One region of the Nitratidesulfovibrio sp. SRB-5 genome, then DNA from elsewhere that is predicted to be linked to it. Evidence: predicted binding sites of a transcription regulator. Region 1 holds the regulator's gene; each other region holds the start of a gene.
The links. Region 1 encodes sigma-54, which starts transcription at its own class of promoters, with help from an activator protein. Its sites were predicted from a motif close to CTGGCACGGNNNNTGCTT; they were not measured.
Positions count from the first base shown of each region.

Region 2: K6142_RS05075 (glycyl radical protein) is a predicted target of sigma-54. The motif match lies at 6,989-7,006, and genes of this name have one in related genera.
Region 3: K6142_RS14495 (periplasmic heavy metal sensor) is a predicted target of sigma-54. The motif match lies at 8,802-8,819, and genes of this name have one in related genera.

Region 1 covers NZ_JAIOTY010000001.1:1,741,703-1,752,273, forward strand. The annotation lists gene K6142_RS07125 (manganese-dependent inorganic pyrophosphatase) at 1-484, opposite strand, end outside; gene K6142_RS07130 (hypothetical protein) at 638-1,183, opposite strand; gene K6142_RS07135 (PTS sugar transporter subunit IIB) at 1,338-1,802, opposite strand; gene K6142_RS07140 (PTS sugar transporter subunit IIA) at 1,807-2,325, opposite strand; gene rapZ (RNase adapter RapZ) at 2,574-3,455, opposite strand; gene K6142_RS07150 (PTS sugar transporter subunit IIA) at 3,844-4,293, opposite strand; gene hpf (ribosome hibernation-promoting factor, HPF/YfiA family) at 4,303-4,848, opposite strand; gene rpoN (RNA polymerase factor sigma-54) at 4,970-6,406, opposite strand; gene lptB (LPS export ABC transporter ATP-binding protein) at 6,802-7,527, opposite strand; gene K6142_RS07170 (LptA/OstA family protein) at 7,524-8,216, opposite strand; gene lptC (LPS export ABC transporter periplasmic protein LptC) at 8,213-9,022, opposite strand; gene K6142_RS07180 (KdsC family phosphatase) at 9,019-9,546, opposite strand; gene kdsA (3-deoxy-8-phosphooctulonate synthase) at 9,536-10,348, opposite strand.
Region 2 covers NZ_JAIOTY010000001.1:1,268,832-1,279,402, forward strand. The annotation lists gene K6142_RS05060 (sensor domain-containing diguanylate cyclase) at 1-1,420, shown strand, start outside; gene K6142_RS05065 (sigma-54 interaction domain-containing protein) at 1,544-3,019, opposite strand; gene K6142_RS05070 (glycyl-radical enzyme activating protein) at 3,185-4,114, opposite strand; gene K6142_RS05075 (glycyl radical protein) at 4,261-6,756, opposite strand; gene K6142_RS05080 (amidohydrolase family protein) at 7,388-8,224, shown strand; gene K6142_RS05085 (ABC transporter substrate-binding protein) at 8,842-9,957, shown strand; gene K6142_RS05090 (ABC transporter permease) at 10,084-10,571, shown strand, end outside.
Region 3 covers NZ_JAIOTY010000003.1:99,707-110,277, reverse strand. The annotation lists gene K6142_RS14525 (peptidase U32 family protein) at 1-559, opposite strand, end outside; gene K6142_RS14520 (dihydroorotate dehydrogenase electron transfer subunit) at 1,656-2,525, shown strand; gene K6142_RS14515 (dihydroorotate dehydrogenase) at 2,585-3,511, shown strand; gene K6142_RS14510 (GNAT family N-acetyltransferase) at 3,605-4,144, opposite strand; gene K6142_RS14505 (DUF1778 domain-containing protein) at 4,141-4,413, opposite strand; gene pruA (L-glutamate gamma-semialdehyde dehydrogenase) at 4,624-7,674, opposite strand; gene K6142_RS14495 (periplasmic heavy metal sensor) at 8,142-8,681, opposite strand; gene K6142_RS14490 (ATP-binding protein) at 9,028-10,571, shown strand, end outside.

The sequences.
Region 1 (10,571 bases):
CCTTCTTGTCTTCGGGGGTGCAGGTGACGGACTTGAACATGACGGTGTCGGACAGGATGGCGCACAGCAGGCCGCCGGCGATGGCCTTGGGCACTTCGATGCCGTAGAAGTCGTACATCGCCTTGATGACGGTACAGGAGCAGCCCACCGGCCACACCCACATTTCCAGCGGGTTGGAGGTGGTCACGTCGCCCAGCTTGTGGTGGTCGACCACGCCCAGGATTTCGGCGTCGGACAGGTCGGCGGGCAGCTGCGCGCGCTCGGTGGTGTCAACCAGGATGAGCTTCTGGCCAGCCACGGAGGTCACCACTTCGGGGGCCTTCAGGCCGAACTTGCCGAGAACGAATTCGGTTTCGGGGGTGCAGGCACCCTGAGCGACGGCCTTGGCTTCAATGCCGCGCTTGGTCATCAGGTCGGCAACGCCGATGGCGGCGATGATGGAGTCGGTATCGGGGTTCATGTGACCAAGAACAAGAGCTGCCATGTCGGTTTTCCTCCGTTGCATGTGGCATTGGGGTTTGGTGCTGCGAGTAGCTCGCATGCTGCTGCGAAATTGTTTGTGCCAAATAGCACAAACATTCCCGGCTGCCAAGTACCCCCACCCCCGGCACGGTCAATTTCCGGTGACGAATTCGAATCAGATGAATGAAGCCGCCGACGCCGCCAGCAAGGCCAGCGCGAAGGCCACGTAGGCCCGGCGCAGGCGCAGCGCCAGCATGCCGCCCATGGCGCCCACGAACCACACGTGGCCCCAGGCAATGCCGGGCACGGCGGGAAGATGCCCGATATAGTTGGACATCAACTCGATAGTTCCCACAAGCACAAGCAGGCACACGCAAAACAGGCCCAGGTTCAGGGCAAACAGTTCGCCCAGCGAGCGCACCATGATGCGCCACAAGGGCGAATCGCCCTTGCCGGGGTGTTCCGCCACCCTGCCCCAGTGCAGCAGGTCGGTGTACTGCTGGTTGCGCCAGCGGCGGTGCAGGTATTCCACGTGCGCGCCGGCAAGGGCGGCGGGCAGCGTGAGCAATACGGGAATGGCCAGCTGCCCGGCGGATTCCAGGCCGAAGTGCCCGGCAACGCTCAGGGCCAGCAACAGGGAAATGATGGAATTGGGGGGAATGTAGGTGCCGGCGGGAAACAGGTCGAGCCAGAACAGCTCAAGAAAGATGGCGATGTGCATGGAAAGCCCCCACTCGCCGGTCATGACGGCCCACAGAAAGCCGATGGCGAGCGGGCGTTCCAGAAAGCCCAGGTTCAGCGAAAAGCGCAGCAGCGAAAAAACGGCAAAAAAAAAGCGATGGGCAGCGCCAGGGTGAGCACGGGCAGAAAATCCGTCATGACCATCCCTTTATCTGCACCGGTTCGTTGGGCACGCAGCGAAAGTCCAGGGCCACGGAATGGCGGTTGAAGAAGCGCAGACAGGCTTCGTCATCGTCGGAAACGGAAACATGCGCGCACAGCTGTTTCTTGCCGGGGGTGTAGTGCAGGTTGCCGATGTTCAGGGTGCTCATGCCCACGCCTGCGTCGAAGGCGCGGCGGGCGTCGGCGCACGTGGCGAAGAGCACGAGCGTGTCGTGCCCGTCGTCGGTGCGCCCGGTACAGTACTGGGCCAGGGCGTCCACCCGCAGGAAGTGCACCTCCACCCGACCGGGAATGGCCAGCGAGACGATCTGCTGTTGCAGGTCGTCCGCCGCCAGTGCGTCGTTGGCCACCAGCAGGCGTCGCGCGCCGGTATAGGGCAGCCACGCCTCGATGATCTGGCCGTGCACCAGACGGTTGTCTATGCGGAACCAGAGCATGGCCCTACCCGTTCTTGACCCGGCTGCGCAGCAGTTCGCCCGCCGCGACGATGCCCTTGGTGCCAGCGTCGCGCGCATCGCGTGAAAGGGCGGCCAAGTCGCCGTCGCGCCCGCCGAACACCTTGAGCAGCATGGGCAGGTTTACGCCGGTCAGCACTTCCACGTTGCCCTTGCCCAGCAGGGCCAGGCTGAGGTTGGTGGGGGTGCCGCCGAACATGTCGGTAAGGATCATCACCCCGCGCCCGGTATCCAGGCGCTTCACCGCCTCGTTCAGGCGCTTTACCGTTTCGTCCACTTCCAGCGAGACGTCCACGCTGATGGAGGCGCAGTCCTGCACCGGGCCAAGAATGAATTCGGCGGCACGCAGCAATGCCGCGCCGTAGTCGGCGTGGGTCACCAGAATGACGCCGATGCGCGATTCCGGGGCGGCCTGGCCGTCGTCGGGCTTGCTGCCGTTGCCCTTCGCAACGTTTCCTTGCCCCTTGCGGGACTGCCCTGCCTGATGCTGTTCTGTGGTGGACATGCTGGTGCGTCCAGGCCGTGCCTGGTGTGGTTGAAGCAAGGTGCGGGGGACGGCATGCCGTCCGGTGAAATTCCGGTTCGCCGCGCCACGGTGCCCCGTGACAATGCCGCATGGATGGCTGCAAGAATCGGATGCCGTCCGTCCTCGTCGTGCTTTGCCGGTTACGGCGGCCCTGCCGGTCACTGGCAGCGGCTGTCGGTCGCAAGCGGTGGCGACAGGCCACCGACGATGAAGGCGTATCCGTTCGTTCAGCCCAGTTCCATGTGGCGGTGCTCTATCGATACGGCATAATCAGATTTTTTCAAGGCGCGAAGCAGGGCCTCTGCCACCGAGACCGAGCGGTGCCGCCCGCCGGTACAGCCAATGGCGATGGTCAGGCGGTAGCGCCCTTCCGTCTCGTACTGAGGCAGAAGAAAATGCAAAAATTTCAGAAGGTTCGTCAGAAAGGTATCGCCATGGCCCGCTTCCAGCACGTACTTGGCCACCGGCTCGTCCAGGCCGGACAATGGGCGCAGGTCGGGCACGAAATAGGGGTTGGGCAGAAAACGCAGGTCGAAGACCAGATCCGCGTCGGCGGGCACGCCGTACTTGAACCCGAAGGTGACGATGTTGATGCGCAACGAGCGAATGCGCCCCTGGATGGAGCTCCACTTCTTCTGGATGACCCGGCGCAGGTCGTGGATGGAATAGCTGGAGGTGTCCACCACGAGGTCGGCGGTTTCGCGCACCGGCGCAAGGCGCAGGCGCTCCTGCTCCAGGGCCTGTTCCAGCCCCATGCCCTCGCTTTCCAGCGGGTGCGGGCGGCGGGTGGTGGCGTAGCGCCGGTTGAGCACGGCGGGGTTGGCCTCTATGAACACCACCGCGGGGCGCACGCCCATGCCCTGCAACCGCTCCAGGGACTTTTCCAGATTGCGCACGAAATTGCTTTCGCGCAGATCCATGCCCAGCACCAGGCCCTGGTAGTGGGACAGCGCCTCGCGATTCAGGATGGTGACCATCTGCGGGGCAAGGCTGGCGGGCAGGCCGTCCACGGTAAAGTAGCGCAGGTCTTCCAGCACGTTGAGAACCGTGCTTTTGCCCGCGCCGGACAACCCGGTGACGATGATGACGGGAAAGTCGGCGGCGGCCACCGGGCTGCCCGCATCGGCGCCCCTGCCGAGCGGCGCGTGGGCCGTGCCTTCGGGGGCATGGCCCGGGACGGGTGCCGGACCGGATCCCGGGGATGCCGGGGTTGCCCCGGATGTGCCCGGCGCACCGGGCGAATCCGCCGGGGCGAATGCTGTGTCGGGCGGCGTGGCCTTGCTTGGCATGGCTGGTTCCTCTGGCGGCGCTGCGCCGAATGCCGTTGCAGGACGCGTCAGGTGCTGCGCGTGGCGGCTACATGTAGAGGACGCGCGTTACGGCGTGACGACAGCCCACGGCGCCATCCACGGCCTGCCCGCAACGTCATTCATGGCATGCCCCCCGGACAGGCCGTGACGACCGCGGTGACCACAACGGGCACGACGGGCACTGGTCTCAGGTGGTTCGCATGATCGCCCGGAAGGCCTCGCCGTCCTGCGCCTCGATCATGGCGCGGCGAAACTGCGGATCCTTCAGCAGGCGCGAGATGTGGGCCAGAATGCGCAGGTGCATGCCCGCCACCTGTTCCGGGGCCAGCACCAGGAAAAAAAGGTGGCAGGGCTTCATGTCCAGCGCATCGAAGTCGATGCCCGGCACGCTGCGGCCCACGATCACCACGATGTCGCTGATGTTGGCCAGCTTGCCGTGGGGAATGGCCACGCCGTCGCCTATGCCGGTGGTGCCCAGCGATTCGCGGTCGTGCAGCACGCCCAGCGCAACGGCGGCATCCACTTCGGGATGCCGCCGTACCACGGCCTGCACGAGTTCCGCCAGCACCTCTTTCTTGGTGCCGGCGGAGAGCTCGGGCAGGATCAGATCATCGTGAAGATACTCCGAAAGCCTCATGTATGGCGCCTAGACGACCGGATCGATAAGACCGAAATCGCCGTTGCGACGCCGGTAGATGATGTTGACGCGTTCCACCTCGGCGTTCAGGAACACCAGGAACTCGTTGTCGCCCTGGTCGAGCTGCATGGCAGCTTCGTCCACGTGCATGGGCTTGGGGGCGAAGTGGTCGGTGCCGGTGATGGTCCGTTCCTCGCCTTCGCCCACGGTGCCGAAGGTAAACACGTCGATGCCCTTGCCCAGCTTGTCGGACTGCACGGAACGGCGGCGGTCCTTCAGCTTTTCGACCTGCTTGCGCAGCTGCGATTCCAGCTTTTCAAGCACCAGGTCGATGGTGGCGTACATGTCTTCGGACTGTTCGACGGCGGAGAAGGTAAAACCGTCGCCGGCCATCTGCACTTCCGCCTTGTGGCGGAACTTGTCGACGGAAAGGTTCACCTGCATTTCCAGGGCGGACTTGCCGACGAACCGGCCAAGCTTTTCAAGACGGCGGCGGGCGTACTTCTTCAGGTGGTCGGAGGGTTCGAAGTTCTTGAAGGTGAAGGCGATGTTCATACGCTCCTCCTGTGGTGAGAGGGGGAATGCGGCGCGCGGCCCGCACGCTGGGTGCTGCTGCCGGGTGCGCCGCCGGAGACGGATGCCGCCCTGCGCCGGTTGCGGCACGGGGCTCTTGCCGTCAGAACAGTTCCTTCCGCTTGGAAGAGGAGGGAATGTCCATGGCAGTACGATACTTCGCAACGGTCCTGCGGGCAATATTGACTTTGAGCTGATCCTTCAAAATTTCACCGATGCGCTCGTCGCTCAGCGGCTCGCGCGGGTCTTCGTCGGCAATCAGCTTCTTGATCAGCGCCTTGACGCTCTCGGAACCCACCTGGCTGCCGTCGTCCAGTTCCAGCGCGCTGTTGAAGAAGAACTTCAACTCCATGATGCCGTGCGGCGTGGCCACGTACTTGCTGGTGGTGATGCGGCTGACGGTGGATTCGTGCATGCCGATGTCGTCGGCGATGTCCTTCAGGATGAGCGGCTTCAGGCGCGAAACGCCGTCCTCGAAAAAGCCGCGCTGGTACTTCACGATGGATTCCACAACCTTGTACAGCGTGCGCTGGCGCTGGTACAGGCTCTTGATGAGCCAGGAGGCGGAACGCATCTTTTCCTGGAAATATTCGCGCTCGCCCGCAGACGCGGCCGCCGCGGCGGACCGCTCGTACATGGTGCTCAGTTGCAGGTGCGGCAGGCCGTCCTCGTTGAGCATGATGATGAAGTCGTTGTCGTACTTGTAGACGTACACGTCGGGGCTGACGAACTGCGGATCGCCGCCGCCGTAGCTGGCGCCGGGCATGGGGTCCAGGGTCTGGATGAGGTCCAGGTACTCCTTCAGGTCCTCCATGGTCAGGCGGAACTTGCGCAGCAGCGGCTTGTAGCGGCGCTTCTCCAGGTCTTCCAGGTGGTCGCGCACAAGCTCCACCAGCACCTTGTCGCGCGTGTAGCCCAGCATCTCTATCTGCACCAGCAGGCATTCCTGCGCGGTGCGCGCGGCCACCCCCACGGGGTCGAAGCGCTGCACGGCGTGCAGCACGGGGTCCACCTCGCCGGGGGTAGCGCCCGCCATTTCGGCGATGTCGTCCACCGTTGCGTGCAGGTAGCCAGACGAGGCGATGTTGCCGATGATCACCTCGCCGATGTCCTTCTGGCGCTCGGTCAGCGAGGACAGGCGCAACTGCCACATCAGGTGCCCTTCCAGCGAGGGCTTGGCGGCGTAGCGCGCCTCGAACGAGGTCATTTCCTCCGGCAGTTCCGATTCGCGCACCGTGGATTGGCGGCTGGTGCTGGCGAAGTCGCCGAGGTAATCTTCCCAGTCGGCATCGCGGGCGATCTCGCGGTCATAGGCGACATCTGCGGCGGCCTCGGCGGCTGCGTCGCGCGGATCGGCCACCTCTGCCTGGGGCCCCTCGTCCTGGGCTTCTTCCAGAAACGGGTTTTCCAGCATTTCCTGCTGCACCGTCTCGACAAGCTCCAGCCGCGAAAGCTGCAACAGCCGGATGGCCTGTTGCAGTTGCGGCGTCATCACCAATTGCTGGGTGAGCTTGAGCTGTTGCCTGAGTTCCAATGCCATGCGTGGGCAACCCCTATGACTCCGCGCCGAGGCCGAAGGCCTGGCCCGGTAATCCTGCATTCTTGCGTTGAGGCCGAAGAACATGACGACGCGATACGAGGCGCGACGACAAGCAAGAAACGGCCCACTGTGGAAATGTGTTCCCTTCCCCAAGAGGTTAGGCAAACCATGCCACAGAGGCAAGAAGTATGCAACCGCTGGCGCCCATGCGTCGCGATACTCCCGGACGCCTTACGCCCCCCTGCCCACGGCCCCGAAAAGGGGCGGTGGCAACAACGGACACGGCGCCCCCCGCAATGCGGAAGGCGCCGTGAACATGAAAGCCGAGCCGCCGGACATGGCGCATATGGCGCACATGGCGGGGCGCCCCGGACGGGCAGACACGATGTCCCGGACTACAGCGAAAAGCCCTCGCCCAGATACACGTCGCGCGCGCGAGGGTTTTCCACGATGTGCTCGGGGGTGCCTTCCAGAATCACCTCGCCCTGGTGCACCAGGTAGGCCCGGTCGCAGATGTGCAGGGTTTCTCGCACGTTGTGGTCGGAGATAAGCACCCCGATGCCCCGGTTGCGCAGGCCGGTGATGAGTTGCTGGATGTCGTCCACGGCCAGCGGGTCGATGCCCGCGAAGGGTTCGTCCAGCAGGATGAACTTGGGATCGCGGATCATGGACCGGGCAATCTCCAGCCGCCTCCGCTCGCCGCCGGAAAGATGCATGGCCACGGAATTGGCCAGGTGGGTGATGCCGAAGTCCTCCAGCAGCATGTCGCCCCGTTCCTTCTGCTGCGCCTTGGAAAGCCCGGTGTGCTCGAGAATCATCTGAAGATTCTGGCGCACGGTAAGGCGGCGAAAGATCGAGCTTTCCTGCGGCAGGTAGCTCAGCCCCACCCTCGCCCGTTCATGCAGGGGCCAGTCGGCGATGTCGCGGCCATCCAGTTCTACCCTGCCTGAAGTCGGCTTGATGATGCCGATGAGCATGTAGAATGTGGTGGTCTTGCCCGCGCCGTTGGGGCCCAGCAGACCCACGGTTTCGCCCTGGGTCACCGTCAGCGACACGCCGCGCACCACCTCGCGCTGGCCGAACTGCTTGTGCAGGTCTTCTCCGCGCAGCACCGAGCTCACTGGGCAGCCCCCCCGGTGGCGGCATCGCCCTTGGCGTCCTTGGTGTCCTTGGTGTCCTTGGGAGCGGACTTGGCATCCTTGTCGCCAAGGGGGTTCACGTCGCCGGACGAGGTGAACACCGCCTGAACCCGCTTGGTGGAGGTGCCGCGCACTTCACTGCGGTTTTCGCGGGTGTAGAAGGTGATGACGTCGCCCCTGATGCTGTTCTCGCCCTCGTGCAGCACGGGGTTGCCTTCCATGACCAGCACGGCGTTATCCACGGTGTAGGTGGCTTTTTCGCATTCGCCGGTGCGGTTTTCGCGCTTCATGCGCACCTTGCGTTCGGCCACCATGCGGTCGATCTCGCCCGCGTCCATGCCGGACATCCCCGCAGCACCGGATTGGCCAGCCGCTCCGGACGCATCCGCCCCCTGCCCCGCCCCGCCCTTGCCGGGCTTGGCCGCCTTCTTGCGCAGGTGCAGGGTAATCTTTTCGGCCCACATCTCGAAGTCGGGGCGCTGGACGTACACGTCACCCTCGAAGATAACCACCTGGCCCTTGGCGTCGTACTGCATGCGGTCGGACTTGACGGCGGTGGGCACGTCGCGGCGCACTTCCGTGGCCGACTTGGCGTCCGCCGCCATGGCGGGTGCGGAAAAGGTCAACAGCAGCGCCACGCACAGCGCGGAGCGGATGCCGGTATGTCTCATTGCCTGATCTCCTGCTTGGTTGACTTGGAAGCGCCCGCGCCCTGCTGCGCGGCCTTGGCCGTCGGGGCCTTCTGGCCTGATGCCTTCTGGCCCGATGCCTTCTGGTCGGGTGCTTTCTTTTCGGGCGACTTTTTGGCCGGGGCTTTCTGCACGGCCTTCTTCTGGGCATCGGCGCTCTGCGGGGCCGCCTTCGGGACCGCCACATTGCCCGGCACGGGCTGGCCGCCACCGTCGCCCGCACGGGGGGTAAGCAGCATGCTCACGCCTCCGCTGCCGCGCAACACGTCGCTGGTCATGTCCCATTCCAGCCGGGTGGCGTTGCCCGCAAGGCTCTGCCCCTCTATGCGCGCCCCTTCCGGAAAATACATGGTCCGGCTGGTGCCGTTGTACACCATCAGCCGGGCGAACAGATCGTGGCTGTCGTGGGTGGCGTGCACGTCGTCCCACATGCGCATCATCTGCGCCTGTTGCTGCACTTCGCCCTTCTTGGCCAGAATGCGCACCTGCCTGCCGCCGTCCATCTGGTAGACGATGTCGGGGCTATCCACGTCGATGATGTTGTTGCTCTGGCGCAACTGGGCCCAGGTGGCCTTCAGCCGCCACAGTTCGATGCCCTTTTCGCCCTGCACCAGTTCAATGCCCTTCATGGCCACGCCCACGGCCTCTTCCAGCGTGGCGGAATCTGTGGCGCCGCCCGCAATGGCCGTTTCCAGCGCCTTGCGCACCCCGGCCTGCCAGCGCCATGCGGCGGCACCGCCGACAACCAGCGCCACCAGCAGCAGAACCAACAGCGTACGGCGTCTCATGCCTGCTCCGGCCAGCTTTCCAGCATGCGATCCAGCAGCCCCTGTTCGACCAGCAGAAAGCGGATGGCCTCGCGCACGGCGCCGTGCCCGCCGTTGGCGGTGGTCACGTAGCGGGCCAGGGCCTTTACCTCGGGCTGGGCATTGGCCACGGCCATGGGCAGGCCCACCAGCTTCAGCGGGCCGAAGTCCACCCAGTCGTCGCCAAGATAGGCCACCTGCGACCATTCAAGGTTGTGCTTGCGGCGAATGGAGTCGATGCACTCCGACTTGTGCAGGAAGCCCGCGTGGTAGTCTTGGATGCCCAGGCTGCGGATGCGCGCTTCCACCGCGCCGGAGGTCAGGCCGGTGATCACCGCCACGGTGATGCCCGCGGCCTGCGCCAGCTTGATGCCCAGGCCGTCCTGCACGTTGAAGCGCTTGGTCACCCGGCCTTCGTCATCGTAGTACAGGCCGCCGTCGGTCATCACGCCGTCCACGTCCAGCACCAGCAGCGAGATGGAGCGGGCCAGGTCTTCAGCTTGCATACGGCAGGCTCCAGAGGGCGGCAAAGTCGCGCAGCAGCGGGGCCAGCCTGTCCAGCGGCCAGCTGTTGGGGCCGTCGCACAGGGCATGGTCCGGGTCGGGGTGGGTTTCCAGGAACACCCCGTCCACCCCGGCGGCCACGGCCGCGCGGGACAGCATGGGCACGAAGCGGCGGTCGCCGCCGGACGAGGTGCCCTTGCCGCCGGGCAGTTGCACGGAGTGGGTGGCGTCGAACACCACCGGCACGCCGTAGCCCTGCATGATGGGCAGCGAGCGGAAATCCACGACGAGATTGTTGTAGCCGAAGCTGGCCCCGCGCTCCGTCAAAAGGATGCGCTGGTTGCCGGTGGAGCGCAGCTTGTCCAGCGCGGGGGCCATGTCCCACGGGGCCACGAACTGCCCCTTCTTGACGTTGACCACCCTGCCCGTCTGCGCGGCGGCCAGCAGCAGGCTGGTCTGGCGGCACAGGAAGGCGGGAATCTGGAGCACGTCGGCCACTTCGGCCACGGGCTTAGCCTGATCCGGCTGGTGGATGTCGGTGACCACGGGCAGGCCGGTTTCCTGCTTGATGCGGGCCAGCCATTCCATGCCGCGCGCAAGGCCGGGGCCGCGAAAGCCGTCCAGCGAGGTGCGGTTGGCCTTGTCCCACGAACTCTTGAACACGGCGAACAGCCCGGCGGCCTCGGTCGCCTCACGCACGGCGTGGGCGGTATCCAGAGCCAGTTCCAGGCTTTCAAGGGCGCAGGGCCCGGCGAAAATGAACCGGCGCGCCCGCAGGCGCTCGTACAGGGCGTCCGGCGTCATGCCGCCAGCCGAAGCCGGGGCGGCCGGTGATTCGGGGGCCGGGGAGGTGCTGGGTGATTCGGGATGCATGGTTCTCCGTGGCGGATGAGGGCGCGGCGGACCGGCCTGCCTGACCGGATACGGCGGATGTGGCCGCATGGGGTGAGCGCGGGCGGTGCGCTTCGGAAATATGCCGGGCAACTGCTGGGCGGGCGGGCCGGAAACGTCGTGCTCCCCTGCCCCG
Region 2 (10,571 bases), 470 kb from region 1:
GCAGTCGCTGGCGCTGGCGGGCCATGACGGCAACCAGGTTTTCAACACGTGGGAACCGCTGGGCGTTGTGCTGCCGCCCACGGGCGACTTGGCGTCCGTCCGGCGTGCCCTGGACGAGGACCGGCCCGTGGTGTCCGACCTGTTTCAGGGCAGCATCCTGCTCCAGCCGGTCACGGCGCTGGGCGTGCCGATGCAGGTGGACCGGGGGCACCGGTACGTGCTGCGCATGTACATCGGGGTGGCGGCGTACGCCCGCCTGCTGGAGGAGGAACGCCTGCCGGAGGGGTGGGCCTCCACACTGGTGGACGGGCAGGGGACCATCCTGGCCCGGACGCTGCGGCCCGAGGTGACCGTGGGGCAGGTGGTGGGGCCGCGCCTGCGCGAGATGTTTCGCTCTTCCGAAGTGATGGAAGCAGACAATCGCGAGGGGGATCCCGTGCGCTTTGCCGTGGCTCCGGTGGGGGGGTGGGGCTGGCACGCGGTGGTGCAAGTGCCCGTGGCCATGTTGCAGGCAGCCATGCGCGATTATCTGTTGCACCTGGCGGGCATTGGCGGGGCCTGCATCGTCATGGGGTTTGCCGGGGCGTGGCTGCTGTCGCGCCGATTCGTCAGGGAGGTGGAACTGGCTGCCCGTTCGTGCCTTCTGCCGCAGGCGGAGGACGAACCGGCCCGCCGCACCATGGTGCGCGAATTGCGCCAGGTGGGTGATGAACTGGCCGCCGCCCGCGAGCGCGAGGAAATGGCCCTGCGCGACGGCCTGACCGGCCTGGCGGGACGGGCGCTGTTTCTGAGGCATGCCCGGCGCCTTCTGGAAACCAGCCGCCACGACACATCATTGCGGCTGGCCGTCATGTTCATCGATCTTGACGGGTTCAAGCAGCTCAACGACCAGTACGGCCACGCCGAAGGAGATGCGGTTCTGCTTCGCACGGCCCGGGTGCTGGAGGGCGCGGTGCGCTCGTCGGATGTCGTGGGGCGTCTGGGCGGGGACGAATTCGTGCTGTGCCTGGTCTTGCAGGCCGACACGGCCTGCGAGGTGGCCCGCGGCGTGGCCGCGCGCGTGGTATCCGGGGTGGCGCAGATAGGGCTTGGCGTCGGATGCAGCGTGGGCATCGCGCTGGGCAGGACGGGCGGATATCCCGAATTGTCGGAAGAGGACGCCCCCGCAGGGCTGCCGGACGATGGAACGGACGCCGGTCAGGCTGCCATGCGCCCGGAAGATGCTGGTGCCGGGACTGGTGGCGGAAGCGGCGGGGCGGATGGCCTTGCGGACGGCAGCCCCCATAGCGTGGGGGCAACGTTGCCCGGCGCCCCCGCCCCCCTGCGCGTTCTGCTGGAAGAGGCCGACAAGGCCATGTACGTGGCCAAGCAGGCGGGCAAGAACAGCTACCACCTGCAGGACATGTCCACCTGCGAGTGAGGTTGTGGCGCTGCCCGGCATCTTCCGGCACGGCAGGGGAAGGGCGAAAGATGCCGGCCCGGCGGGCAGTTGCCCTCGGCATTCGGCAGCCGTCTTCCCGCGTCCCGGTTGCGGCGCGGATTATCAGCCAGTCTTGCCAGCTTCGCCAGTCTTGTTGATCCCGCCAGCCTTGTTGATCCCGTCCGTTCCGCCGGTCTCATCCTGACCATCGGGTTCGCTGCCGGGGGACTGTTCGCGCAGTTTCCGGAAGATGGTTGTGCGGCTGACCTTGAACAGGCGCGCCACCTTGTTCACGGAGCCATGCCGGGTGATGGCCCGCTCCAGGATTTCGCGCTCTATTTCATCCATGATTTCGCGCAGTGCACGCGGTTCCTGCATCTCCGGCATGGTGTAGGCTTGGCCGGGGCGGCAGGCCTCGGCCATGTGCGGGGGCAGGTCGGCACAGGTGATGGTGGGGCGGTCTCCGGTAACCACCATGCCCTGGATGAAGTTCTGCATCTCGCGCACGTTGCCGGGCCAGCCATAGCTTTCCAGAGCGTCCAGTGTTGATTCCGCAATTTCCATGGATCTTCGGTACTTGGATGCGTAGCGCTCCAGAAAGTGGCGGGCCAGGGGGGCGATGTCCTCGCGCCGTTCGCGTAGCGGCGGGATTTGCAGCACCGCCACGCTCAGTCGGTAGAACAGGTCGCTGCGGAACTTGCCGGTGCGCACGTCGTCGCCCAGGTCGCGGTTGGTGGCGGCGATGATGCGCACGTCCACCTTGCGCGGCTGGGTGGCGCCCACGCGGGTTACCTCCTGGTCCTGCAGCACGCGCAACAGCTTGGTCTGCATGGACAGGGGCAGTTCGCCTATCTCGTCCAGAAACACGGTGCCGCCTTCCGCCATCTCGAAATAACCGGCCTTGCCCTTGGCGTTGGCGCCGGAAAAAGCCCCCGGCACGTACCCGAACAGTTCCGATTCGATGAGGTTCGGGGCGATGCTGCCGCAGTCCACCTTCAGGAACATGCGTTCGCTGCGGGGGCTGTGCTCGTGCGCCAGGCGGGCCAGCACGTCCTTGCCGACCCCGGTCTCGCCCAGCAGCAGGAGCGTGGCGTCCGTGCCCGCCACCCGTTGCAGCCGCGCCACCAGTGACCGCATGGCCTCGCTGCAAAAAATGGGGTGCGTGGGCGATGCGCTGGTCTGGATCATGCTTTCCAGACGCTCGTGAAATTCGTCGATGAGCTGTTTCTGCTGGGCGATCTGGTCGCGGAACTGGGTGATCATGGTGATGTCCCGCGCGAAGGTGACCACCAGGCACACCTCGCCCGTCTCGTCCAGCACGGGGTAGCCGCGCAGGATGATCTTCTTTTCGCCGCGCACGTTCTGCACCGAGGTGGACGGGCGTCTGGAACGCACGATCTCGGGGTTGACGATGCGGTCGAAAACCCCTTCCTCCACCAGCGTGGTGACATTGCGACCGCGCAGGTCCTGCTGGCGCAGGCCTGTCAGCTGCTCGTACATCCGGTTGACCAGCAGGGTGGTGCCGTCGCGGTCCGAGATGTAGATGCCGTCGCTGAAGATGTCGATGATGCTTTTGAAATGCTGGAGTATCTTTTCCATGGTGCGGCCTTGGCCCCCTGGCGGGATGCGGCGATGCGCGGGCGGGAACGGAAGACGCCGCGTGCCCCATTGCCGTGTGGCGGACACCGTGGCGGGATGGGGCTGGGGCAACCGTACGGCAGGACGCGCGGGCGTGCAAGACACCGAGCCGCCGCCGGGGGGGGGCTAGCCCTTACCCCGACGGGCGGCCACGAGGCGCAGCAGCCCCGACATGCGCGCCTCGTCCAGCTTCACCTCGCCCATGGGCGTTTCACGTCCCAGGAAGTGGTACTTCTGGGTGCCCAGCCGGTGGTAGGGAAGCAGGCTGTATTCCACGTGAGGGTATGGCGCAAGGACGTCGAGAATGGCTGAAATGGCCGCTTCGTCGTCGTTGAACCCGGGTATGACGGGGGTGCGCACCATCACGTGCAGTTTTGGGTGATGTTCCATCACCCGAAGGAAATTTTCCAGGATCAGCGTGTTGGTCACGCCGGTTCCGGCCTCGTGCCGGGCCGGGTCCACGTGCTTCAGGTCGAAGAGCAGGGTGCGCGCCAGGCGGCAGGCCTCGTCCAGGGTTTCCCACTGCACGTGGCCGCAGGTTTCCACGGCGGTGCCGATGCGACGCCTGCGCGCCTCGCGCAGCAGGGCCAGGGCAAAGTCGCCCTGCATCAGGGGTTCGCCGCCGGAAAGGGTCATGCCGCCGCCGGATCGGGCATAGAACAGGCTGTCCTGTTCCACCGTGCGCAGTACCTCCTGCACCGTGCGCCGTACCCCGTAGGTGATCAGGGCATTGGACGGGCAGACGGAGGTGCAGTCGCGCGTGCATTCCGCGCACAGGGCCCGGTCGATGGTGATGCGATCATCCTCCCCGCGCGATATGGCCCCGGACAGGCACATTTCCACGCAGCGCACGCATTGCGCAAGCCCGAGACACCGGCCTGTGTTGTAGGCCAGTTGAATGCGCGCGGCCTGCGATTCCGGATTGGAGCACCAGTCGCACCGCAGCGGGCACCCTTTCAGGAAGACGACGGTGCGGATGCCCGGGCCATCGTGGACGGAGTATTTCTGGATGTTGAAGACGATGCCGTTGACGTTTGTGTCGTCCGTGGGGTTCATGCGAGAGTTCCGGTGCACCCGTCATACGGGGTTTACGTGTCGCAACGTGCGTGTGGCATGAAACGGCATGTCCTGTGGGGCGCTCCTCCCGCAGGCTCGGAGGAGCGCCCCATGGCGCGGCGGGTCCGGCCCGCCGTCGCCCCGGACTACATGGTGCCGTGTTCGGTACGGGCGATCAGGTCGTTCTGCAGGTCGGGCGACAGGTCCACGAAGTAGGCGCTGTAGCCCGCGATGCGCACGATGAGGTTGCGGTACTTCTCGGGGTCGCGCTGGGCGGCCAGCAGGGTTTCGCGGTTGATGACGTTGAACTGCACGTGCCACAGCTTCAGGTCGCAGAAGGTGCGGATGAACGAGACCAGCTTCTGGGTGCCGTCGTCGCCTTCCAGGCATTTGGGCGTGAACTTGATGTTCAGCATGCGCGCCGCGCGCGCCCGGTAGCCATAGTTCTTGGAGTGGAAGTTGGAGAGCATCACCGCCGTGGGGCCGTTGACGTCGGCCCCGTGCGAGGCGGACGAACCGTCGGACAGCGGGGTCCATGCCTTGCGTCCGTTGGGGGTGGCGCTGACCACCTTGCCGAACGGCACGTGCGAGGTGAAGGGCACGTAGCGCACGTCGTTGTGCATGCCGAGGTCTTTGGAGTAGCGGGCGCCGTATTCCACGGACAGCAGGTCGATGTCGCGGGCTATGGTGTCGGCGTAGTCGTCGTTGTTGCCGTAGCAGGGGGCGTTGCGGAGCATCTGGCGCACGTCCTCCCTGCCCTCGAAGTTGCATTCCAGGGCATCGATGACTTCCGCCATGGTCAGGGTCTTGTCTTCGAAGACCACCTTCTTCAGCGCCGCCAGCGAGTCCACCACGGTGCCGTAGCCGATGTACTCGAAGTAGCCGAGGTTGATGCCCTCGGGAATCTGCGGGGTGTGCAGGTCGAGGCAGTGCTTCATGCACAGGTCGTGCAGGGTGGAGCCCATGGGCTGCGCGAAGTGGCGGGCACGCAGGTTGTTGATGATGTGCTGCTGCATGAAGGCCGTCTTCAGGAACAGCTTGTGCTGCGCCACGTAGGCGTTCCACAGGTCGTCCCAGGTCTTGAATTCGCGCGGGTCGCCGGTGTGTTCGCCAAGGTCGGCCTCGCCGTACTTCTTCATGCGGCCATTGTAGAGCACCATTTCCAGCGCGGCGGCGAAGTTGATGTAGGCGCCGCCCGAGGTGTAGGTGTCGCGGTTGGGCATGCGCGCCTCGGTGCAGCCCGACACGGCGTAGTCGTACGCTTCCTCGAAGGTGGCCCCCTTGGAGACGTAGAGGGGGATGATTTCCTCGTCGTTGATCAGCTTGGGAAAGCCCGAGCCATCCTTGATGGTTTCCGCCACTTCCCACAGGTAGCGTTCCGGCGCGCGCGAGTGGATGCGCGCCGCAAGGTCGGGGTAGTGCAGCGGGAATTCGCGCTTGGACTTCAGGAACAGATAGGTCAGGTCGTTGGTGGCGTCACTGCCGTCGGGGGTCTGGCCGCCCACGGTCACCGCCTCCCAGTGGGCGTAGCCTTCGTTGAAGGCGCCGCCGGTGGGCGAGATGTACAGGTCGATGAACTGGGCCATGCCCACCCACATGCACTCGATGAGTTCGAGGGCGGAATCTTCGGTCAGGCGGCCTTCGGCCAGGTCCTTCTTGTAGAAGGGGTAGAAGTACTGGTCCATGCGCCCGTTGGAGACGATGGTGCCGGTCTTCTGCTCGATGCGCGAGAACATCTGGGTGAACCACTGCGACTGCACGGCCTCGCGGAAGGTGCGGGCAGGGTGCTCGGGCACGCGTTGGCAGATGTCGGCCATGGCCAGCAGTTCGGCCTTGCGGGCGGGGCTGCTTTCCGCCGCCGCCTTTTCACGGGCCAGGGCGGCATGACGCCTGGCCCAGGTGACCATGGCGTCGCACACGATGGTCACGGCTTCCAGGAAGGGGCGCTTCTCGCAGTTGTCGGCGGGGCTCAGCGGGTCGAGGGCGGCCAGTTTGTCCAGCGCCTCCTGCTTCAGGCCGCCGAAGCCCTTTTGCAGCACCTTCTCGTAGTCGTGCACCCATTGGATGGACGAGCGGAACGACGAGGTCTCGTTGACGATGAACCGCGAATGCAGGCCGTCGGAGTCATCGTAGGTCAGCTTGTGCACTTCCGCGGGCAGGGCCATGTTCAGGTGTTCGTGGTAGGTGCGGCCCTTCCAGTAGGGGGCGATTTCCTCCACCACCACCCGGGCGTCTTCCGGGGTGATGGTGAAGGGCGATTCGGTGCGCTTGGGCAGATCCTCTATGGCAAGGCCCAGGAAGTCGCCGTCCAGTTCCGGGTACAGGATGCCGTAGCGCCCCTGTGCGCCGGCGCGCCCCGCCAGCAGCTGGTGGTCGTCGATGTACACGGTGATGTTCTCGGCCACGTGCAGCATGGCTTTCGCCCAGCGCAACACCAGCGGCTGACCCTCGGTGACGCGCATGGACCGGGTGAAGTACAGTGCGCGTTCCACGTCGATGCGCGGGCGCAGCCCCTCGAAGGACTCGAGGATGGTGAACACTCGCCGGTGCCCGGCGCGGAAGCGGTCCTCCTTGCCTTCCATCTTGTCGTACAGGCGCTGTTCGTGCGGGGTCATGACCTCGCAGCATTCGGGATTGCGCATCTCGCTCACCTCTGATCCGTTTGATGTTGTCGCGATCGACCGTCCCCATGCGGTGGACGGCGACCGGTGGCAGAACAGGTATCCTTTGCTGAAGCCGGGCGCCACGGCCATGCATGCGCAGGCGGGGTACGGGGCTGCGTCTTCGTACGGGCGTGTGCTGCGCTCCTGTCCGGTGGCGTCGTCGTCAGCATGGTTGCCGTCGTCAGTGTCGCCGTCAGCGTTGCCGCTCATGATGCACCGACCGTGCCAAGGCGGCGCAAGGGCGTGCGGAATGGCGGGGTGGAGAAAAATGAACAATGCAGCCGGTGGGTTGGGGCTGGCTGGTGTCTGTGGACGCGCCGGAGAAGGACGCGCGCGGGCCGTGGCCTGGCCGGGCGGCAGGTGCAGTCATGTTGCATTTCCGTAACATGTCCGCATCGGATGAATGGAAACAGGGGGTTGTGCGGGGGTCCGGCATGATGCATGGGCGCAACATGGCGCAACATGGCGCAACTTGATGCAACATGGCTCAACATGAACGCGGCATGGGTGCAGGGATGCAAGGGGCACGGGGGCACGCCGCTGCACCGCACGACCGGGGCGGCATGTCTCTTGCTTTTCGGGGTGCACACCCCTTACCTCAGGAGTCCCCATGCCTGTCATCGACTTTCGCTTCCGGCCCAATACGCCGGAAACCATCACCGGCATCGCCACCAGCAACATGTTCAAGGCTGCCTGCGCGGCCATCGGCTTCGAACGGCGCAAGCCCCAACCCCTTGAGGACATCGTGGCGGGCCTGGCGGCGCGCGGCGTCACGCGCTGCGTGATCACCGGGCGCGACAGCGAGACCACCTACGGCTCCCCGTCCAACAACGGGAGCGTGCTGGCCTTCGTGCGGGCGTATCCGGAACTGTTCACCGGTTTCTGGGGGGTGGACCCGCACAAGGGCATGGCCGCCGTGCGCGAACTGCGCCACGCCGTGGCGGAACTGGGCATGCGCGGCGCCGCCATCGACCCGTACCTGGCGCACCTGCGGCCCGACGAGGCGCGCTACTACCCGGTGTACGCGGCCTGCTGCGATCTGGGCATCCCGGTGGTGGTCACCACGGCCCCGCCGCCGCAGGTGCCCGGCGCGGTGATGGGCTACACCGACCCGCGCCACGTGGACGTGGTGGCCCGCGACTTTCCGGACCTGCGCATCGTCATGAGCCACGGCGGGTATCCCTTCGTGAACGAGGCCATCTTCGCCTGCCTGCGCAACGCCAACGTGTACATGGACTGCTCGGAGTACGAGCTTGCGCCCATGGCCGATGCCTACGTGCAGGCCATGAACACCCTGATCCCCGACAAGGTGGTGTTCGCCAGCGCGCATCCGTTCATCGAACAGGCGGACGCGCTGGACATCTACGCCAGCATGCCCCTTTCCGCAGAGGTGCGGGAAAAGGTGATGTACCGCAATGCGTTGCGCGTGCTGGGAGAGACGGCATGAGGCCGTCTGGCGGGCGGTAGTCCGGCCCGGCTGCCTTGCGGGGACGTGGAATGAACGTTCATGCTTTCCCAATCTGACGTGTCTTGATGAGTGATCGATCGCTCATGCTCCGCCGTTGATTTCGCAATAGCCATCAATACTCTTGTATTGATGGCTTTTCTTTTCAAGGCCGCGTGTGGCTTGGAGGCGTCTGGCAGTGGTGCGCTTGGCGGGGCGAATGGTTGCATGTTTGCAACATGGTTGCACTGTTGTAACGTATTCGCGTAATATCCTGAAAGTAAAGGAGTACCGTTGTGGCTGGCTGGTGTGATATCGGAAGGTTGGTACAAAAATGCAACATGATCCGGCTCGGATGGGCAGGCGTTTTCCATGATTGTGCCTGACGGGAACAAGGTGGGTGCGTGAAATGCGCTGCAACTCGCTTTGGTATCGTACTTGCTCTGGCCACATCAGGGTCAGCCCCCCCGCCGCACGAACGGCGCCCGCGTGAACCATGCTCTGACCAGGGGGAACCCCTGAGTTGTACCGGCAATGGAACGAAACCCGACCGGCAGCGCCTTGATGAGCCGGAGCAACCAGATCAACACAACCCGCACCCGGACCGCAGGAGAAACACGATGCTAAGACCGTCATGGCGTTTCATCACGGGCCTGACCCTGCTCACGCTGTCCCTTGCCTCCACCGCGATGGCCGAGAAATTCGTGGTGGGCTACCAGCCTTACGACACCATCTCGTACCAGGCCATCGTCAACGCGGAACTCGGCCTGTGGAAGAAGTACGTGCCGCAGGGCACGGAAATCGAATTCCAGGGTGCGCTGCAAGGCACCGTGGTCGCCAACAACATGTTGGCCGACAAGGCGCACATCGGCTACATGAGCGTGATGCCCGCCACCATCCTGTGCTCCAAGCCCGAGCAGGCGGAGATCAAGATGGTGGCCACCCTGGGCATGTCCGAGGGCACCCGTTGCTCGCTGGTCCTGGTCCGCAAGGACGCCCCCCGCTTTGAATCCGTCGAGGCCCTGGCCCGCTGGATGGACGACAAGGTCATCGCCGCGCCCAAGGGCAGCGCGTCCGACCAGTACCTGATGCGCTTCTTCGAAAAGTACAACGTGAAGCCGAAGGAATACCTCAACCAGTCCATCGAGGTCATCGGCACCAACTTCCGCATCGGCAAGATCGACGCCGCCTCGCTGTGGGAACCCACCCTGTCGCGCATCGCCGACGACGTGGGCGAGGGCGTGGCGCACATCGCCGCCGACGGTCGCGCCTGCGACAACCCCGATCTCGGCATCCTGGTCATGCGCAAGGACTTCATGGAGAAGCACCCCGACGTGGCCAAGGGCTACCTGCGCGCCGAACTGGAGGCCCAGCGCTTCCTGCTGGACCCCGCCAACTGGTCCAAGGTCATCGACATGGTGTCCAAGCACGCCAGCGGCATTCCCAAGCAGGTGCTGTGGTACTCGCTGTACGGCAAGATTCCGGCCGATTCCAAGGAATCCGTGCGCGAGTGGAAGTCGTTCTACTTCAACGAGCGTGAACGCAAGAACATCGCCGAAGTGGCGCCCTTCCTGCTGAAGGACAAGCGCATCAAGGCGCTGCCCCCCGAAGGCACCGTGGATGACGCCATGGCCCGTGCCGCGGTCAAGGAAGCCGGCATCACCCCGGTCAGCGACAGCGTGACCCTGGGCGTGATCGAAGGCGCCCCCGCCAGCGCCAGCCCGTTCAAGGAGTAAGGACCGACGGTCCGCCTTCCCGTGGCGGGCGCGGGACGCACATCCCGTGCCCGCCTGACGGGCCGCCCAGGCCGCTCCCCCCTCCCTCGGGGACGGGCGGGACGGCCAACCAAGCCGGAGGAATCCGTGAGCACCGCAAGCGCCGCCACCGCCACGCGCAACGACGCCGCACCCAGTTCCCTGGAGATGACCCTGTTCTGCCTCAGGGAGTGGTTGAAGAGCGTCGCCCCTTACCTGAACCTGCTCGGCATCGTCGGCTTCATTTTCCTGTGGTACCTGCTGACCGAAAAACTGAAGGTGCCGTGGTTCAACAAGCTGCCGGGGCCCGTGGGGGTATATGAGGAATGGGTGTCGCAGGATCCGTCCTACGGCATCTCCCTGTACACCCCCGAATACTACCAGCACATCCTGACCAGCATCTGGCGTGTGTTGCAGGCCTTCTTCCTGGCCACGTTCCTGGGCGTGCCCGTGGGGCTGATGATGGGCTGGAAGAAGACTTTCAAGGACTACACCTTTCCGCTGCTGGAGACGCTGCGCCCCATCCCCATGCTGGCGTGGGTGCCGCTGTCCATCCTGATGTGGCCGGGCCGCGAGGCGTCCATCATCTTCCTGAC
Region 3 (10,571 bases), on a different contig from region 1:
GCAGGATCACCCGGCTGGCGCCCAGGTCGCGCGCCACGGTGAGCGCGGCGGGGTGGGTAACGTTGGCCAGCGTGGACAGGTGCAGTTCACCCGTGAACCCGGCCTGCCGGGCGATGTCCAGCATGCCGAGATCCTGCACGATGAGCGCGTCGGGCCGCACGTCGCGGGCCAGGCGGGCCACCAGACGGCCAGCGGCGCCGGGGTCGCCGGGTTTCAGCATGGAGTTCATGGCCACGTAGATGCGGCGGCCCTCGGAATGGGCCAGGTCCGTCAGCGCGGCCAGTTCGCCGGTGGAGAAGTTTTCCGCCTGCATGCGGGCCGAAAAGTGCTTCAGGCCAAGGTACACCGCGTCGGCACCGGCGGCGAATGCGGCCAGCGCGGCCTGCATGTCGCCCGCCGGGGCAAGGATTTCGGGAGTGCGCAGGTTGTCCGCATGGTCAGGCGCGGCGCTGCCGGATGCGGCGGCCCCGGCGGACACGCTGGGGGGCAGCAGTTCCGCCAGTTCCGCATCGCTCAGGCGGGTGCGGTGGTGTTCGCGTTCCGGGGCGCGGTTGTCCACGAATTCGTCGGCCCTGCCTGCGGACTGGGGCGCATTGCCCGAACGCGCGGGGCGCGCGGGACGTTCCGCGCGGGGGCCGGAACGGTCATCACGCCTGTCATCACGCCGGTCATCGCGCCGATCATCACGCCTGTCATCGCGCCGGTCATCACGCCTGTCGTGGCGACGATCCCCATCACGACGGTCCCCGCCACGAGGATCAGTGGTCCAGTCGTCGTTGTCCCGCTTGCCGGAGCGTTTGCCCGACGGTTTGCCGGACTGTCGGTCGGACGGCTTGCCCTGCTGGCCACCCTGCGGACCGCCGGGCCGCTTGCCGCCGCGCGGACCGGCGGGCTTTTTCGTGTCCTGACCGTCTTCCTGCTGCGGACGACGGGGGCGGGTGGGGCGGTCTTCGCGTTCGGCCTGTGCGTCTCTGTCCTTACGGGTCGGGCGGGCCGGGCGAGACTGCTGGTCGTCACGCCCGCGCGAGCGGGGGGCGTCGCCCGTATCGGGCTTGCCGGATTTTTTCTTGCCTGCCGGGCGCTTGGCCGTGGCGGCGGCACCCTTGGGGCCGGATGCGGGGCGTGAAGGCTTGCTGGACATGTATGATTCTCCGCAAGGGGGATGAAATATGCGTGGGGGCTGCCCGCCGGGCGCAAAGGCCGGGAATGGCCGCGAAAGGGGCTGGCCAGGTGATCCGGATGGTCCGGTTGGCCGGGGCAGCGTGGCGGCGGGGACGGATGGCGTCGCGGTGGCCGCACGGGGAGCAGTGCATCTAACCATAGAACGCCCGCATGGCAACCGCAATGGTCCGCGCGGTTTTCCGGCGATGTGCGGGTGGATGCGCTGGCGGCGGCGCGGGACTGGTCCCTGTTCCCCCGCGCGGCGCCCGCTGTCGGTTGCAGTCGGCGGACTTGCGCGGAAGCCCCGGCGGGCCGGAATCCCGCATTTGCACCACCCGCGCGGCTCCGCACCACTTTCCACCGCTTGACCCCGCCCGCCCCGCCGACTACACCCGTATGCACGGGGGGCACGCCCGGTTGCTGTCTCCGGGTGCGCCCGCACCCCGGCGGCCACACGACGCGGCCACATTTTTTTCGAGGACACCATCACCGCCATGAACACACCCGCCTGCACCGACCTGACGGTGCTCGACCTTGTTCCCTTCGGACAGACCGGCGGCGAGGCCCGCTTTTTCGCCCTGCGCCTGGAACGCCCCCAGTGGGCCGACTGGAAGCCCGGCCAGTTCGTCATGCTGCGCCCCGCCGGATGGGCGCTGGACATGCTGTGGGCCCGCCCCTTTTCCATCTGCCGCATCAGCGCGCGCGACCTGGTCATCTTCTTCCAGGTGGTGGGGCGCGGCACCGCGCGCCTTGCCCAGCTGCGCACCGGCGACGTGGTGCACGTGTGGGGCCCGCTGGGCAACGCCTTCGCCATGGAGCCGGATACCCCCACCCTGATGCTGGCCGGGGGCATCGGCATTGCGCCGTTCATCGGCTATGCCCACACCCACCCCAAGCCGTGGAACCTGTGGATGGATTTCGGCCACCGCATGCCGCTGGGGTGCTACCCCTTCGAGAGCATCAACGAAAAGATCATGGCCGACAGCCACCACGAGGAAGGCCCCGAAGACCTTTCGCGGTTCATCGAGACCATGGGCCGCCGGATGCGTGAATTCCGCGACCAGAACGGGCTGGTGCTGGCCTGCGGGCCCACCCCCTTCCTGCGCACGGTGCGCTCGTTCGCTCTGGAATACGGCGTGCGCACGCAGCTTTCGCTGGAAACGCGCATGGCCTGCGGCGTGGGCGCGTGCCTGGGCTGCGTGTGCCGCACCACCGAGCAGTGGCCCGACCCGGCCAGGGCGGGCGGCAACGTGCAGACCTGCACCCAGGGCCCGGTGTTCTGGGCAGAGCAGATCACCTTCGACGACGAAACCGCCGCCCCGCCCACGGCTGCCGATGCGCCGGTGCAGGCTTGCGAACGCTAACGAAATCCTCATTTGGAATCCGCCCCTCCTGGGATCTGGGACATAGGATCTGAAAAGTCATGATCGACATGCACGTTACCCTTCCCGGCGGTCTGCACCCGCTGACCCTGAACAACCCGGTCATGACCGCCTCGGGCACCTTCGGGTACGGGGTGGAGTTCACCCCCTACGGCGACCTGACCAAGCTTGGCGGCATCGTGGTCAAGGGCCTGTCGCTGGCCCCGCGCCGGGGCAACCCCATGCCCCGCGTGGCCGAAACGCCCTGCGGCATGCTGAACGCCGTGGGTTTGCAGAATGACGGCGTCGACTACTTCGTGCGCACCACCCTGCCCAAGCTCCCATGGCGCGAGGTGCCCATCGTGGCCAACCTGTACGCCTGCGACCCCGGCGAATTCGGCGAACTGGCCGCCGTGCTGGCCGCCGAAGAGGGCGTGGCCGCGCTGGAAGTGAACATCTCGTGCCCCAACGTGAAGGAAGGCGGCGTGATCTTCGGCCAGGACCCGCGCCAGGCCGCCAAGGTGACCGAAGCGGTGAAGATGCGCGCGGGCAGCAAGCCGGTCATCGTCAAGCTGTCGCCCAACGTCACCGACATCGCCCACATGGCCCGCGCCGTGGAAGACGCCGGGGCCGACGTGCTGTCCTGCATCAACACCCTGACCGGCATGGGCGTGGACATCAACACCCGCAAGCCCCTGCTGGCCAACGTGGTGGGCGGGTTGTCCGGTCCGGCCATCAAGCCCGTGGCCCTGCGCTGCGTGTGGCAGGTGGCAAAGGCCGTGTCCATTCCGGTCATCGGCATCGGCGGCATCACCAGCGCAGAGGATGTGCTGGAGTTCCTGCTTGTGGGCGCGCATGCCGTGCAGGTGGGCACCGCCAACTTCATCCGCCCCGACTTCGTGTTCCGGCTGGTGGACGACCTGGCCGCCCTGTGCGAGCGCATGGGCATCGAGCAGTGGGATGATTTCAGGGGCACGCTGAAGGTGTAGCGCCCCCACTCTTGAAGGAAACGAAAGCGCCCGGCAATGCCATTGCCGGGCGCTTGTGTTTGATGGCAGCAGCGTGGCGGGTGGAACTCAGCCTTATCCTGTGCGCTGCGGGTGCAGGTATTGCTGCACCTCTTCCATCCGCAGCAGCAGCGTCAGCGGGCTTACGGAAGAGGGGTGGAACCCGCAGCCTGCATAAAAGGTCGCCGCGCGTTCGTGCAACGCATGCACCAGAATGGCCCGGATGCCCGCTATGCCTGCCGCCTGGGCGGTGCGCAGCAGGGCGTCGCGCACCAGCGCCCTGCCAATTCCCCGCCCTTGCATGCCTTGGTCTACGGCAAGACGGGCCAGAATCATTACCGGCACCGGGTCGGGCATGTTGCGCCGGATGCTGCCCGGGGCGATTTCGTGGGCCACGCTGCCCACTGCCAGCGAATAGAAGCCGACTACCCGCGTGCCCTGTTCTACCTGCCCGCCTTTTTCATGCAGGCAGGCCACGTAGGTGCGGGTGGCCTTGCCCTCGTTTCTGGCCGCGCGCGTTCGCAGCCAGTCGTCCAGTGCGGGCTCGCCGCTGCAGAACGCGGTCAGGTCATGTCGCGGGGTCAGAGCTTCCGGGGCGGCAATGCGTCCGTTCATTCGTCGTCATCCCACGGAGCGGGCGTGGCAAGCAGGCGCTTCAGGGCCGGGTTGTCGCGGACTGGTGCATCCAGCGCGGCCTGAAAGGCGTCCCATTGCGCCGTGGAAAGCTGGAAGTGAGACTTTTCCAGCAGCAGTTCCTCGGCGGAGCGAACGGCATGCTCAAGGATGAAGGCCGTGCGGTTCTTGCCCGCCAGCGCAGCGGCCAGATCAATGATGGCCTTCTGCTCCGGGGGAACGCGCAGGTTGATGATGTCGGTGCTTGCCATGGCGGCCTCCTGTGCGGAAAGGCTAAAGCCGGGCGGCGCGATTGTCAATACAATGTATATACCGACGCGAAATTGTGACACGCCCCGCCCCCGGTGCCTCTTCCGATCCCATGCAGACAAAACGGGCCGCGCACCATGCAGTGCGCGGCCCTTGTCTTTTGGTCCGTTTCGGTTCGCCCCGGTTTGTCGGCGTAACCGCCAGAGTCGGCCCTACCCGATCCAGTCGTCGTCTTCCTCGATGGGGGCAAAGCCCCGGCGCATGGTGTTTTCGGTCACGCAGCGCGGGTCCATGAACTGCAACAGGTAGTCGGGGCCGCCGGTCTTGGAGCCGACGCCCGACATCTTGAACCCGCCGAAGGGCTGGCGTTCCACCATGGCTCCGGTGGAGCCGCGGTTCAGGTACAGGTTGCCCACGCGGAATTCGCGGCGGGCCTTGGTCAGGTTTTCGGGGCTGCGCGAGAACACGCCGCCGGTCAGGGCAAAGCGGGTGCCGTTGGCGATGGCCAGCGCCTCGTCAAAGTTCCCCGCGCGCATCACGGCCAGCACCGGGCCGAAGATTTCTTCCTGTGCAATCCGATGATGCGGTTTGATGCCTTCCACGATGGTCAGCGGCACGTAGCAGCCCTCTGCGGGAATGTCGGTGCGCTTCACCAGCACCTTGCCTTCCTGCTCGGCCACCTTCACGTATTCCAGAATGTTCTTTTGCAGCGATGCGTCGGCCACCGGCCCCATGTAGTTGGCCGGGTCTTCCGACGGGCCGATCTTGATGGCCTGCGCCGCCTTGACGAGCCGCTCCACGAAGCGGTCGTAGATGGGGTCCAGCACGATGACCCGCGAGCAGGCCGAGCACTTCTGCCCCTGGAAGCCGAACGCGGAGTTCAGCACCTGCAGCACGGCCTCGTCGAGGTCGGCGTCGTCGTCGATGATGATGGCGTTCTTGCCGCCCATTTCCGCGATGACCCGCTTGCACTGCATCTGGCCGGGCTGCACCCTGGCCGCCTTTTCCTGAATGCGCAGGCCCACTTCCATGGAGCCGGTGAAGCAGATCATGCTCACCTGCGGGTGTTCCACCAGGTAATCGCCCATGACCGAGCTGCGGCCCGGCACGTAGTTGAACACGCCCTCGGGCAGGCCCGCCTCGCGGAAGATTTCCGTAAGGTTGTACCCGATGCGCGAGGCAATGGACGACGGTTTGAAGATCACCGGGTTGCCGGTGACGATGGCGGCGGCGGCCATGCCGATGGCGATGGCGAAGGGGAAGTTCCACGGCGCGATGACCGCGGCAATGCCCTTGGGCTGGTAGAACAGGTGGTTCAGTTCGCCGGGGGCGCGGCCCATGCGGCGCGGCGTGCCCAGGCGCAGCATTTCGTGGGCGTAGTAGTCCAGGAAGTCGATGCCCTCGCCCACGTCATGGAAGGCCTGGTCCCACTGCTTGCCCACTTCCAGCACCTGCCAGGCGGACAGCTCGAACATGCGGCGGCGGGCGATGTCCGCCGCGCGGTGCAGGAACATGGCCCGGTCCGCCGGGGATGTGTCGCGCCAGGCCGGGAAGGCCTTTTGGGCGGCCTCGATGGCGGCGTCCACTTCCGGCTTGCCGCCCTGGCAGACCCGGGCGATGACTTCCGCCGGTTTGGCCGGGTTGGTGGAGGCGATGGTGTCGTCGGTGGTCACGTCCTTGCCGCCGATGAACAGCGGAATCACCCCGCCCGCCTTGCCGCGCACTTCCGCGATGGCGTTCACGAAGCCAGCGCGGTTGGCGGGCAGGGTCAGGTCCAGCATGCTTTCGTTGACGAACGGGGGCAGGCCGTCGGGGCCGGGCTGAGCCGGCGGGGCGGAACGCGGCGGCGGGGCGGCGGCCAGTTCGCGCTCCAGCGTGGCCTGCGGGTTTTCCAGCAGCCGTTCCAGTTCCGCGCCGTCCACGAAGCTCTGGCGCAGGAAGGATTCGTTGGCGGTGTTTTCCAGCAGGCGGCGGACAAGGTAGGCCATGCCGGGGATCAGTTCGCCGTACGGGCAGTACAGGCGCACGCGCCCGGCCACGTTCTTCAGGCCCTTTCGCACCGGTTCGGCCATGCCGTACAGCACCTGGAATTCGTAGCGGTGGGCGGGCACGTTCAGCGCGCGGGCCGTTTCCATCACCGTGGAAATGGTGCGCACGTTGTGCGAGGCGCAGGCGAAGTAGACGAGGTCGTTGTTTTCAAGAATGCGGCGGGCCAGCTTTTCGTAGCAGATGTCCGATTCCGGCTTGCGGGTCCACACGGGAATTTCCCAGCCGTTCTGCTTGGCCATCACCGTTTCGTAGTCCCAGTACGCGCCCTTCACCAGGCGGATGCCGAAGGGCAGCCTTTCGGCGCGGCCCCAGGCCAGCAGCTCGTCCAGGTCGTGTTCGGTGCAGCGCAGGTAGGCCTGAAGCACGATGGACAGGTGCGGGTAGTCGCGGAATTCGGGCATGGTGCGCAGCCGCTTGAACAGTTCCAGCGTCATTTCGCGGTACTTCAGCTGTTCCATGTCGATGCACAAAAAGCCGCCCATCTCCACGATCTTGCGGTAGATGGGCACCATCCGCGACAGGATGCCCTGCACGGACCCTTCCACGTCGCCGGGCTTGGCCTGCGAATAGAGGGCGGAAGGCTTGATGGACACGTTCACCTTGGGGGTGTGGCCCCAGTCCCCCCCGCTCAGGGACGCGCCGGGACCGGAGGTGCCGCCCGTGGAATCGGTCAGCGGGGCCCACTTTGCGTGTTCCCTGGAGATGGCGTCCAGCACTTCCAGGTAGCCGTCGCGGTAGGCGTCGGCTTCTTCCTCGCTCACCGTGGCTTCGCCCAAGAGGTCCACGGTGAAGGCAAAGCCTTCCTTGCGCAGCTTGGCCAGCCCCTTGATGGCTTCCTTGGTGTTTTCGCCGATGATGAAGGTGCGGGCCATGCCTTCGATGTTGGACCGGATGAACTTGCCCATGAGCATGCCGGTGAACGCCCCGCCGAAGCCGGCGGCACCCGCGCCCCACTTGAGCACGGGGGGCACGTCCGCCCCGTCGGCGGAAAAGTATTCGCGGATGTGGCGGGTGAGCGCCTCGGAGGTGTTCAGGTAGGGCAGGACGTCCACGAAGCGGAACAGCTGGACCTTGAAGCCCTCGTTCTGCATGGCCCAGTCCATGACCTTGCCGGTCCAGAAGCCCTTGTTGAAGATGGACGGGGCCTCGCCGCTGATGCTCTTGAAGAATTCCTTGCCGCGCTCGACGATGCGGGCATCAAGATGCTGTTCCATGCGGTTCCTCCTGGGCGTCGCGCGGGTGTGGTCCCGGCGGGTGCGGTGTGGGTGCGAGTCGTGCGGTGTGGTGAAAAGGCTCCTGCTGTGTCGCGCGGCGGCGGGGGCGGGCGGCCCGCTACCCGTACCGTCGTGAGGCATGATTTTTCGATATTCGGAACGGTTGTAGGCGCTGGAATGCCAGAAATCAACCCCGCGCCGGGTCGGAGTGGAGCGGTCGCTCTTGCGTCCAGACGGGCCGGGGCCTGGCGGGCGGCAGGGGCACGGCGGGATGGCGGCAGGGCGGGATGGCGGCAGGGCGGAATGGCGGCAGGGCGGGACGGGGAACGCGCGGCACGCCAAACGGAAAGAGCCACCGACATCCGGTGATGTCGGCGGCTCTCTGTTTCAGTCATGCGGGGCGCGGAGGTGGGAAGTCCTCTGTGAAGGCTGGCAGGTGCGCCCCGGAGATTTCATCCGTATCCGGACTACTGGTTGGACTGGGGCGTCTGGCCGTCATGCATGGGGCCGTGGCCCATGCCCTGGCCGCCCATCATGCCGCCACCCATGCCACCATGACCCATGCCGTGGCCACCCATCATGCCGCCGCCCATGCCCATGTGGCCCATGCGGCCATAACCGGGGTTGACGCCCACTTCCTTTTCCAGGCGTTCGTCAAGGGCGGTGTATTCCTTGCGGATCTGGGTGCGCAGGTCGGACAGTTCGCCCGTCAGCTTGGAAATGGCTTCCGGCTTGGTGTTGGGGTTGCCGGACAGGGCGTTCAGTTCGGTGTGCTTGGCCCAGGCCTTGTCCTTCAGCGGCTGGATGCGGGCGTCCGCTTCCTTGTATATGGCGTCGTACTTGGCCTGCTTTTCCGGGGTCAGGGAGTTGTACACCGCGCCGGTGGCGCAGCGGCCGCCCATGCCGCCCATGCCGCCCATGCGGGCAAAGGCGCTGTCGGTGATGCCGGTGATGGCGAGCAGGCCCGCGAGGGCGACGGTGCCGAGGACGAGATGCTTGGTCTTCATGATGTGTGCTCCTGTGTTGATTCGTTGCCGCCCCGCCTGGCGTCTTCGCTGCATCCGCCGTGGATGGCGTGGCCATGTACTGTGGTGCGGGGCTGGTGCGCTTGTTGCTTGCCCCGGTAAAAGCAACCGGCGTGCCAAGGCGCGGAATATGCGTGTAACATGCCGTGATTGAAGGTTGAAATTTCATTTTCCGCACCCGGAAGGCCCCCGCAAGGCCTGCACGAAAACCGATCAGATGTATAAAAACTATACGCTACCCTCGGGATGGCGTATGAAAATCGAACAGGTGTCGCGGATTCGAACACCCCGCCCCCGGCGGGTACCGCGCACCGCAAGGAAACTTTCCATGCCGAAGGACAACGCAAGCAATACGATCAGGACGGACAGCACGGACGCGGCCCCGCCTGCCGCACGCGAGGGCCAATCTGGCCTGTTCGGGCGTGGCGGGCGCGGCGGCCGTCGGGGCGGGGGTGAAAGCCTGCCCTCGCCGTGGCTGATCATCGGGGCCACGGTTGCCCTGGCCCTGGTGCTGGCCGTGCTTACCGTGCTGAACCATGATGGCGAGCAGGAATCCATGCGCCGCATCCTGTCCGAAAAGGGCGCTTCGCTGATCCGGGCCTTCGAGGCCGGTGCGCGCACCGGCCTGCGCGGGCGCACCGGGGGCGAGCTGCGCTTGCAGATATTGCTGGAGGAAATGGCCGACCAGCCGGACATCCAGTTCATCGCCGTCACCGACAGGCAGGGCGTGGTGCTGGCCCACAGCGACCCGCAGTGGGTTGGCCGCTCCCTGGCCGACCCGGCCACCATGGAGGCCCTGGCCGTGCCCCCGCCGCCCGCTCCTTTGGGGCGCGACGGGCGCGACGGGCGCGATGGGCGCGATGGGGGGGACGTGCGCCAGCAACCCCGCGACGAGGTAGGCTGGCGGCTGATGGAGGCGGGCGGCCAGCGCGCCTTTCTGGTGTACCGCACCTTCATTCCCTTGCGGCCCACGGCGCGCCATATGGGCATGGGCGGCCACATGATGGGCCACGGCATGCGCAGCCCGGAATCCGGCATGGGGTCCATGCCCGGCTGGCTGCGCCGCGAGATGGAGGCCGACACGCTGGCCGAGCGCGACGCCCCGCCCCCGGTCATCATCGTGGCGCTGGACACGGCCCCCTTCGATGCGGCCCGCGCGTCCGACCGCCAGCATACCCTGGTCATGCTGTCCATTCTGGCCCTGCTGGGCGGGGCCGGTGTGCTTTCGCTGCTGTGGTCGCGCCATGCCCGCGCCTCGCGGCGGCTGGTGCGGCAGGCCCAGTCCTTCGCCCTGCACGTGGTCACCAGCCTGCCCGACGGGCTGGTGGTGCTGGACGGCGCGGGCCGCGTGGCCACCTGCAACGCGGCGGCGCGCGACCTGTTGCGTCTGGGCGGTGCGGTGCCCGCCGGGGCCGCGCCGGAAGCGGTGCTGCCCGCCCCGCTGGCGGAGCTGGCCGGGCGGTTGACCGGCGGTGCGCCGGACGGCGGGGACGCCGATGCCGCCCCGTCCCTGGGGGCGGAGGTGACCCTGGACTGCCCCGTGGTGGGCGGCCCGCCCGTGCCCATGAGCGTGCGCGGGGTGCGCATTGCCGCCGGGGATGCCGCCGATGCCGGGGCCATCCTGATCCTGCGCGACCTGCGCGAGGTGCGCCGCCTGCAAGACGAGGTGCGCCGCCGTGAAAAGCTGGCCGCCATCGGCAGCCTGGCCGCCGGGGTGGCCCACGAGCTGCGCAACCCGCTCAGCTCCATCAAGGGCTACGCCACCTATTTCGGCAGCCGCTTCGACGAGGGCAGCGAAGACCGCGAGGCGGCGCGGGTGATGGTGCAGGAGGTGGAACGGCTGAACCGGGTCATCTCCGACCTCATCGGGCT